4 regions of the Candidatus Pantoea rara genome follow, and region 1 is predicted to be linked to each of the others. Evidence: predicted binding sites of a transcription regulator. Region 1 holds the regulator's gene; each other region holds the start of a gene.
The links. The regulator PurR, encoded in region 1, represses purine synthesis genes. The targets are predictions, from matches to a motif close to CANGCAAACGTTTGCNTG.
Positions count from the first base shown of each region.

Region 1 (2,203 bases):
ATCGGTACTCATTGCTTGCTCCTTAGTCACACAATGTGTAGGGATATGGCATTTTCCCACACAGCCCGGTAAAAATCTCGTTTTATCCGTCCAGCCTTGTTAGAATCCCGCCTTTGTTGCGCAACGCGCGCAACTCTGATTCCGTTTGCGCATCTTTTACAGCGTTTATTCATCGCCCCAGGCCAGTTTACGAGCCGGAAAGCTGCATTTTTGCGTAAAAAACCCCTGAGCAGACGCAAACGTTTAACACTACGCTTATCATAGAGTTAGATAAGCACTGGAGTCCGATTTTCATGGCAACAATTAAAGATGTGGCGAAACGCGCCGGCGTCTCAACGACCACCGTTTCGCACGTCATCAATAAAACCCGCTTTGTCGCTGAAGAAACGCGTAACGCGGTCTGGCAGGCGATCAAAGAACTGCACTACTCGCCGAGCGCCGTTGCACGCAGCCTGAAAGTGAACCATACCAGGACGCTGGGCCTGCTTGCCACCTCCAGCGAAGCGCCCTATTTCGCTGAAATTATTGAAGCGGTTGAAAATCACTGTTTTGACAAAGGCTATACGTTGATTCTGGGTAATGCGCATAACGATCTGCAAAAACAGCGCGCCTACCTCAGCATGATGGCGCAGAAACGCGTCGATGGTCTGCTGGTGATGTGCTCTGAATATCCGGATGATCTGCTGCAGATGCTGGAAGAGAACCGCAATATTCCGATGGTGGTGATGGACTGGGGCGAGTCGCGCGCCGACTTCACCGACACGGTACTCGATAATGCTTTTCAGGGCGGCTATCTGGCGGGACGCTATCTGATTGAACGTGGACACCGGGATATTGGTGCTATTCCCGGTCAGATGGAGCGTAACACCGGAGGTGGACGTCATGCCGGTTTCCTGAAGGCACTGGAAGAAGCGGGTATTCTGCCGCGCGCCGAGTGGATTGTGCAGGGTGATTTTGAGCCGGAGTCGGGCTATCAGGCGATGCAGCAGATCCTGTCACAGAAACAGCGTCCGACGGCGGTGTTCTGCGGTGGTGACATCATGGCGATGGGCGCGATTTGCGCTGCCGACGAGATGGGTTTGCGTGTGCCTCAGGATATTTCGGTAATCGGCTACGACAATGTGCGCAACGCCCGCTACTTCGCGCCGGCTCTGACCACCGTGCATCAGCCTAAAGCCCAGCTGGGTGAGAAAGCGCTGGATATGCTGCTGGACCGCATCACCAGTAAGCGTGAAGTGTCACAAACGATTGAAGTCCACCCTACGCTGATAGAGCGCCGTTCCGTGGCCGATGGTCCGTTCCGTGACTATCGCCGTTAATCCTCGCTTAACCACTCCTGATTAAGCGTTTGCGCATCACCCAGATAGCTGAGTAGCCAGCCTGTCGCCGGTGATGCGCGATCCTCGGCCCAGCTAACACAGCAGGGGCTGTCCGGAAACGCCACCGGCAAGGTCAGTTCAACCAGATCGCCGCAGTCGAGCAGTGGCCTTGCAAGATGTCCCGGCACCATCGCCACACACAATCCCGCCTGCACGCACTCCAGCCCGGTTTGCCATTCCGGCACCACCAGTCTGCGCTGATTATCTAACGTCCACGTCATACGGCGCGGCAGCGCACGCGAGGTATCTTCCAGCACCAGCGAAGGCCAGCTACGCAGCGTATCGTCATCAATCTGGCTCGCCTGTGTCAGTGGGTGATCGGGTGCAACTACGCAGCGCCAGTTGAGGGTGCCCATATCACGAAACGCAAAACGTCCGCCCACCGGAATCGCCTGGGTGGCCCCAATGGCCACTTCTACCCGTCCATCGGCGAGCGCATCCCAGACGCCGTTAAAGACTTCATAATGAATGATCAGCTCCATATCGGGAAAATGGCGATAGAAATCTTTGACAAGTTGCCGGGTTCGCTGAGGTTTGGCGATACGGTCAACGGCAATGCTGAGGTGCCCGCGCCAGCCGTTGGCCAGCTGCTGACACTGTCGCCGTGTGGCAAGCATTTTTTTGATGACGCTTCGCCCTTCCCGGACAAAATGCTCGCCCGCCGGGGTCAGGACCACTTCGCGATGCTGACGTTCAAACAGCGGTACTGCCAGCCAGTTTTCCAGCTGGCGCACCGTATAGCTGATGGCAGAGGGTACCCGATGGAGCTCCTGCGCGGCGGCGCTGAAGCTCCCTCCACGCGCAACCGCGTCAACCACTTCCAA
Region 1 covers NZ_CP194942.1:2,216,508-2,218,710, forward strand. Annotated here, with positions in the region: gene ACR8BF_RS10445 (YnhF family membrane protein) at 1-12, opposite strand, end outside; gene purR (HTH-type transcriptional repressor PurR) at 294-1,319, shown strand; gene punR (DNA-binding transcriptional activator PunR) at 1,316-2,203, opposite strand, start outside.

Region 2 (2,203 bases), 1.9 Mb from region 1:
TTTGGCAAGACCGCCGAATCAGAGATACTGGCGCTGAGCGCTGCTGCGGAACAGGGTGCGACCCATCCACTGGCCAGCGCTATCGTGTCGGCTGCGCAGGCGCGTGACCTTGTTATTCCTGACGCGCAGGATCAGCAGGTACAGGCCGGACGCGGTATCAGTGCGCAGGTCTCAGGCCAGCAGATTCAGCTGCTGACGCCCGGCCATACTCCCGGTCTGACGCCGCAGCAAAATGCGCAGATTGCTCAGCAGGAAGCCGAAGGTGAAACCCTGGTGGTGCTGATGCGCGATGGCGAAGCGCTGGGTGCGCTGGCCCTGCGCGATCAGCTGCGCGACGACGCCGTGGCGGCGTTAAAAGCGTTGAAAAAGCTGGGTATTGAGAGCCTGATGCTGACGGGTGACAATCCGCGCGCTGCGGCGGCGATAGCCCGCCAGCTGGATATAGATTATCGCGCCAGCCTGCTGCCCGCCGATAAGGTGGCGGCGATCCGTGAACTGAGTCAGCAACAGCCGCTGGCGATGGTCGGAGATGGCATTAACGATGCCCCGGCGATGAAAGCGGCGACGCTGGGCATTGCGATGGGCAGTGGCACCGATGTCGCGCTGGAAGCGGCCGATGCAGCACTGACGCGTAACCAGCTCAGCAATCTGGCCCCGATGATTGCGCTGGCACGCCGGACACGGCGCATCATTCGCCAGAATATCGGAATTGCGCTGGGTCTGAAGGCGATTTTCCTGGTCACTACCCTGATGGGCCTGACCGGACTCTGGCTGGCGGTACTGGCAGATTCGGGAGCGACCGCGCTGGTCACCGCCAACGCGTTGCGGTTACTGCGTCGTCGCGCCTGACTGTGAGGCTTCTGATCGAAGAGTGAGGTTTAAGACGGCCCGAACGGCTGTCGTTAACCTGCCATGCCTTTGCGGATCAGAAACTGGTAGGGCAGCGTGTCGGTCTGCTGCGCCAGCAGGCCATGTTCCATAAAGCGGCAGAAGCCGGGAATATCGCGGGTCGTCGCCGGATCATCGGCGATGATCAGCAACGTCTCGCCATCCTGCAGGCCGCGTACGGTTTTGCGCACCATCATCACCGGCTCCGGGCAACGCAGGCCACGGGCATCCAGCTGATGGTCGGCAGAGGAAAAAGCATCGCTCATAATCAACTCGGTTCAGGTAAAGGGCGCTCATTCTAGCGCGTGCTGGCGGTGAATCAAGGCGATAACGATTGCGCTAAAATTAACCATTGCATAAAAAGCACAACGCGGTAAGATGCCGCCGCTTTTTGCTCATAAAACTGCCAGGCGCTGCCCGAACGGCGTCCCGCAATGGGTTCCCTCACCCCAACATTAAAAAGGTTGAATATGCTCGCATTTTCTTCGCGTCAGCGCATGCATGCGCTTTTCTGGTTGTCGCTGTTTCACCTGCTGGTGATCACATCAAGTAACTATCTGGTTCAGCTGCCTATTTCTGTCTTTGGCTTCCATACTACCTGGGGTGCATTCAGCTTTCCCTTTATCTTCCTGGCGACCGATCTTACCGTGCGTATTTTTGGCGCACCGCTGGCCCGGCGCATTATTCTGGCCGTGATGATCCCAGCGCTGTTTATCTCTTACGGCGTCTCCGCGCTGTTTTATCAGGGTGAATGGCAGGGATGGCAGGCACTGGAAGTGATGAACCTGTTTGTTGCCCGTATCGCCTGCGCCAGCTTCATGGCTTATGCGCTGGGTCAGATCCTCGACGTTCACGTGTTCAACCGTCTGCGTCGTCTGCCACAGTGGTGGATAGCACCGGGCTGTGCCATGTTCCTGGGGAATATCAGCGATACGCTGGCCTTCTTCTTTATCGCCTTCTATAAAAGTCCTGATGCGTTTATGGCGCAGCACTGGGTTGAGATCGCCCTCGTGGATTACAGCTTCAAAGTGCTGATCTGCATGGTCTTCTTCCTGCCCGCCTACGGCGTGCTGCTCAACGCCGCGCTGAAGCGTCTGGCGGAGCGCCAGACCGCCCGCCAGGTAAATTTCGGCTAAGCGCCCATACAGTTTTCTGCTATTACCCGCTAAGATCTTCTGACAATCATCAGGTTGCGTTTGCAACCTGATTCCTGTTGTATTACTGCCTGACTGGAAACTTAAAAAGGGATTCTGATGCGCAACCTGGTGAAATATGTAGGAATGGGTTTACTGGTTCTTGGCTTAGCGGCCTGTGA
Region 2 covers NZ_CP194942.1:319,465-321,667, reverse strand. Annotated here, with positions in the region: gene ACR8BF_RS01470 (zinc/cadmium/mercury/lead-transporting ATPase) at 1-849, shown strand, start outside; gene tusA (sulfurtransferase TusA) at 903-1,154, opposite strand; gene ACR8BF_RS01460 (7-cyano-7-deazaguanine/7-aminomethyl-7-deazaguanine transporter) at 1,359-2,024, shown strand; gene ACR8BF_RS01455 (DcrB family lipoprotein) at 2,142-2,203, shown strand, end outside.
Region 2: the regulator PurR is predicted to act here: its motif matches at 1,317-1,334, upstream of ACR8BF_RS01460 (7-cyano-7-deazaguanine/7-aminomethyl-7-deazaguanine transporter).

Region 3 (2,203 bases), 460 kb from region 1:
TCAGCGTGACCATGCCGGTATCGTGTGGACGCGGTGAAACTTCGCTGAACACCACCTCATCACCGCAGACAAACAGCTCAACGCCAAACAGGCCATAGCCGCCCAGCGCCTTAACGACCTGCGCGGCAACATCCTGCGCCCGTTGCAGCGCCAGTTCACTCATCTGCTGCGGCTGCCAGGACTCGCGGTAATCGCCATCCTCCTGACGGTGACCAATCGGCGCACAGAAGTGAATGCCATCGACGGCGCTGATGGTGAGCAGGGTGATCTCGAAATCGAAGTTGACGACGCCTTCAACGATGACGCGACCGGCACCGGCACGGCCACCCTGTTGCGCATAGTCCCAGGCTTTATCGAGCTGGCTGGCGTCGCGGATAAAGCTCTGGCCTTTGCCCGATGAGCTCATTACCGGCTTCACAATGCAGGGGAAACCGATCTCTGTGGCGGCTTCATCGAAGCGTACCTTGCTGTCCGCAAAGCGATAGCGTGAGGTCGGCAGTGACAGCTCTTCAGCCGCCAGGCGGCGAATGCCTTCGCGATTCATGGTGAGTCGTGCAGCGCGGGCGGTCGGAACTACACGCTGGCCTTGCTGCTCCAACTCAACCAGCGTATCGGTGGCGATGGCTTCGATTTCCGGTACCACAAAGTCAGGCTTCTCAACGGCTATCAATGCTGCCAGCGCCGCGCCATCCAGCATGTTAATGACATGGCTGCGATGGGCGACATGCATTGCCGGCGCATCGGCGTAACGATCAACCGCGATCACCTCCACACCCAGACGCTGACACTCCAGCGCCACTTCTTTACCCAGTTCACCTGAACCCAATAACATCACACGCGTTGCCGCCGGACGCAGCGCTGTTCCGAGAGTCGTCATACATTCCCCTAAGCAGTCAAAATTCGCGCGCAAGTATAAACGAAAACGTTTGCGTTCTCATCTTTCGCGCAGTTGATACCGCTTTTTGCCGTACTTTTCCCGCTCTGACGTTTCCTGACATCCTTTTGGGCAGGATAGCGGCTGACATCCTGAAAGGAGTGAATGATGAATAACTGGTTGCAACAGATTCAGTCGGTGCTGACAAAGAAGGGCGGTGACGGAAAATCGGGCGGTGGCTTAAGCGACATGCTGGCACCCGGCGCACTGGGCGGTCTGGCCGCGATGCTGATCTCCAGCAAGTCGTCGCGCAAACTGCTGACTAAATATGGCGGCAAAGCCCTGATTGTGGGGGGTGGCGCGGCGGCTGGCGCGGTGCTGTGGAACAAATACAAACAGCGGGTCAGCGAGGCGCACCAGAATGAACCTGACTTCGGTGTGGCGCAGACGCCTGTTGATCTGCGCGCCGAACGTCTGGTGACCGCGCTGGTGTTTGCCGCCAAAAGCGATGGGCACATCGACGATCAGGAGCGGGCAGCCATCCAGCAGAATATTCATCAATCCGGTTATGGTCAGGATGCAGAACGGCTGATTCAGAAAGCGATGAACCGCCCGCTGGATCCCCAGTGGCTGGCCGCCGATGTGAAAAATGAAGAAGAAGCGCTGGAGCTTTATTTCCTGAGCTGTGCCGCCATCGACGTGGATCACTTTATGGAGCGCAGCTATCTCTCCGCGCTGGGTGACGCGCTGAAAATCCCTCAGGATGTGCGCGACGGCATTCAGCAGGATCTTGAGGCTGAAAAAGCCCGTCTGCCCGCCAGTTAATTCCATTACGACTCCGCTGGCGGCTTACAGGACGTGCTGAGCCAGCGGCAGCTTCTCTCGTCATCTCTGGCTTCCGGCCGCTGAAGTGTTACGCTTACAGATCATTATGTTGATGGAGACGAATGGATGAAAGCACCCATCGCAAAAAAAATACCCCATGAGATGACGCTGCATGGCGAGACCCGCGTTGACAATTATTACTGGCTGCGCGATGACAAACGCGAAAACAGCGAGGTTCTTGATTACCTGCGTGCCGAAAATAATTACGGCAAAAAAATCATGTCTTCACAACAGCCGCTTCAGGACCGGGTATTAAAAGAGATCATTGATCGGCTGCCGCCCGAAGATCACTCAGTGCCCTATGTGAAAAATGGCTACCGCTATCAGAGTCGTTACCAGACCGGTAACGAATATCCGGCCTATTACCGTCAGCCCGCAGCAAGTGAGGAGTCTGGCGAGTGGAGCCTGCTGCTGGATGCTAACCAACGGGCCTCACACAGCGAT
Region 3 covers NZ_CP194942.1:1,752,131-1,754,333, forward strand. Annotated here, with positions in the region: gene purT (formate-dependent phosphoribosylglycinamide formyltransferase) at 1-877, opposite strand, end outside; gene ACR8BF_RS08220 (tellurite resistance TerB family protein) at 1,043-1,699, shown strand; gene ACR8BF_RS08225 (prolyl oligopeptidase family serine peptidase) at 1,826-2,203, shown strand, end outside.
Region 3: the regulator PurR is predicted to act here: its motif matches at 916-933, upstream of purT (formate-dependent phosphoribosylglycinamide formyltransferase).

Region 4 (2,203 bases), 1.2 Mb from region 1:
CGGCGTTCCATCTCCGGGTTATCACGCTGTACCGAGGCGAAGTCGAGATCGGCATCTGACTGGCCCGAGGCCATGGATGAAGCCGCACCGCCGCCCAGACCGATGTTCATGGCCGGACCACCCAGCACCACCAGCTTCGCGCCCACGGTGATTTCGCCTTTCTGCACGTGGTCGGCACGGATGTTACCGATGCCGCCCGCCAGCATGATCGGCTTGTGGTAGCCGCGCAGCTCGGTGCCGTTGTGGCTGGTAACCTGCTCTTCATAAGTACGGAAGTAGCCGTTCAGTGCGGGACGACCAAATTCATTGTTAAAGGCAGCGCCGCCCAAAGGGCCGTCGGTCATGATCTCCAGCGCGCTGACGATGCGGGCTGGTTTGCCGAAGTCCTCTTCCCACGGCTGTTCAAAGCCCGGGATACGCAGGTTTGAGACCGAGAAACCGACCAGGCCCGCTTTTGGTTTAGAGCCACGTCCGGTTGCGCCTTCATCACGAATTTCACCACCGGAACCGGTCGCAGCACCCGGCCACGGCGAGATCGCCGTTGGGTGGTTGTGGGTTTCCACCTTCATCAGGATATGCGCCGCTTCCTGATGCCAGCGGTATTCGCTCTCTCCGGCGTCAGCAAAGAAGCGACCAACCTCTGAACCTTCCATTACGGCAGCGTTATCTTTATAAGCAGACAGCACGAAGTCCGGCGTCTGCTCCATCGTATTTTTAATCATCTTAAACAGCGACTTCGGCTGTTTCTCGCCGTCGATAATCCAGTCGGCGTTGAAAATCTTGTGACGACAGTGCTCAGAGTTCGCCTGCGCAAACATATAGAGTTCAATGTCGTTGGGGTTACGGCCCAGTGCGGTAAACGCCGCCACCAGGTAGTCAATTTCATCATCTGCCAGCGCCAGGCCCAGGGAGATATTGGCCTGAACCAGCGCCTGACGGCCCTCACCCAGCAGATCGACACTTTTGACCGGCTGCGGCGTGTGGTGCGCGAACAGCTGCTCAGCCTGCGCCAGATCGCTGAAAACCGTTTCCATCATCCGATCGTGCAGCAGCGTGCCCAGCGTTTGCCACTGTGCTTCGGTCAGCTGGGGAGCCTGTACATAGAAAGCCAGACCACGTTCCAGACGACGCACCTGTGGCAGGCCGCAGTTGTGGGCGATGTCGGTTGCTTTGGATGACCAGGGCGAAATCGTGCCAGGACGCGGCGTCACCAGCAGCAGACGACCCTGTGGGGCATGTTCAGCGAGAGAGGGACCATATTTCAGCAGGCGTTGCAGACGGCTCTGTTCGTCAGCGCTTAAGGGCGCGCTGACATCAGCAAAATGGATGTACTCAGCGTAAATATCACTCACCGGCAGATGAGCGTCCTGAAAGCGGGTCAGCAGTTTGTTTACACGAAATGCCGACAGGGCGGGCGAACCACGCAGAATTTCCATTAATAAGTCTCTCGTCAGGGCGCCGGGCGACGCAAATTGGGCGCAACAGGGAAAACGGGGCGTATTATAGAGAAAGCGACCTCGCGACGAAACCGTTTGCGCACAATTTTTGGCGACCCGGATTTGCCTGAATTTTGCGCAAAAGCTGCTATAAAAGTTGCTCAGCGTGATTTAGTTGCGCAAAATGCCCCTCGCTCTGGGAGTTCAAAGAAGATAAATACTGCCTTTAAAAGACAGAGGCCTTAGAGCCAGCGAGAGATAACTATTTGAAACGCCTAAAATTTAATTATCTGTTTATCGGTCTGGTTGCCGTGCTGTTAGCGTTAGCGCTGTGGCCCTCCATTCCCTGGTATGGGGGTGGGCAGGATACGATTTCACAGATTAAATCGCGGGGAGTGCTGCGTGTCAGTACCATCAACTCCCCATTGACTTACTACACAGTGAACAAGTTACCGGCCGGTATGGATTATGAGCTGGCAAAACGCTTCGCCGATTATCTGGGCGTCAAACTCGAGGTGACGGTTCGTCCTAACCTGAGCGATCTGTTTGATGACCTTGACGATGGTAAAGCCGATTTGCTGGCTGCTGGCCTCAACTATAACAATGAACGCCTGACGCGCTTTCAGACCGGGCCAGGTTACTACAACGTTTCGCAGCAGCTGGTCTATCGCGTGGATAAGCCGCGCCCTAAAAACCTCGGTGACTTAAAGGGGCGGCTGACGGTTGCATCGGGATCGGCTTATCTGTCAACGCTCAAGAGCGCGCGT
Region 4 covers NZ_CP194942.1:1,047,353-1,049,555, reverse strand. Annotated here, with positions in the region: gene purL (phosphoribosylformylglycinamidine synthase) at 1-1,436, opposite strand, end outside; gene mltF (membrane-bound lytic murein transglycosylase MltF) at 1,703-2,203, shown strand, end outside.
Region 4: the regulator PurR is predicted to act here: its motif matches at 1,522-1,539, upstream of purL (phosphoribosylformylglycinamidine synthase).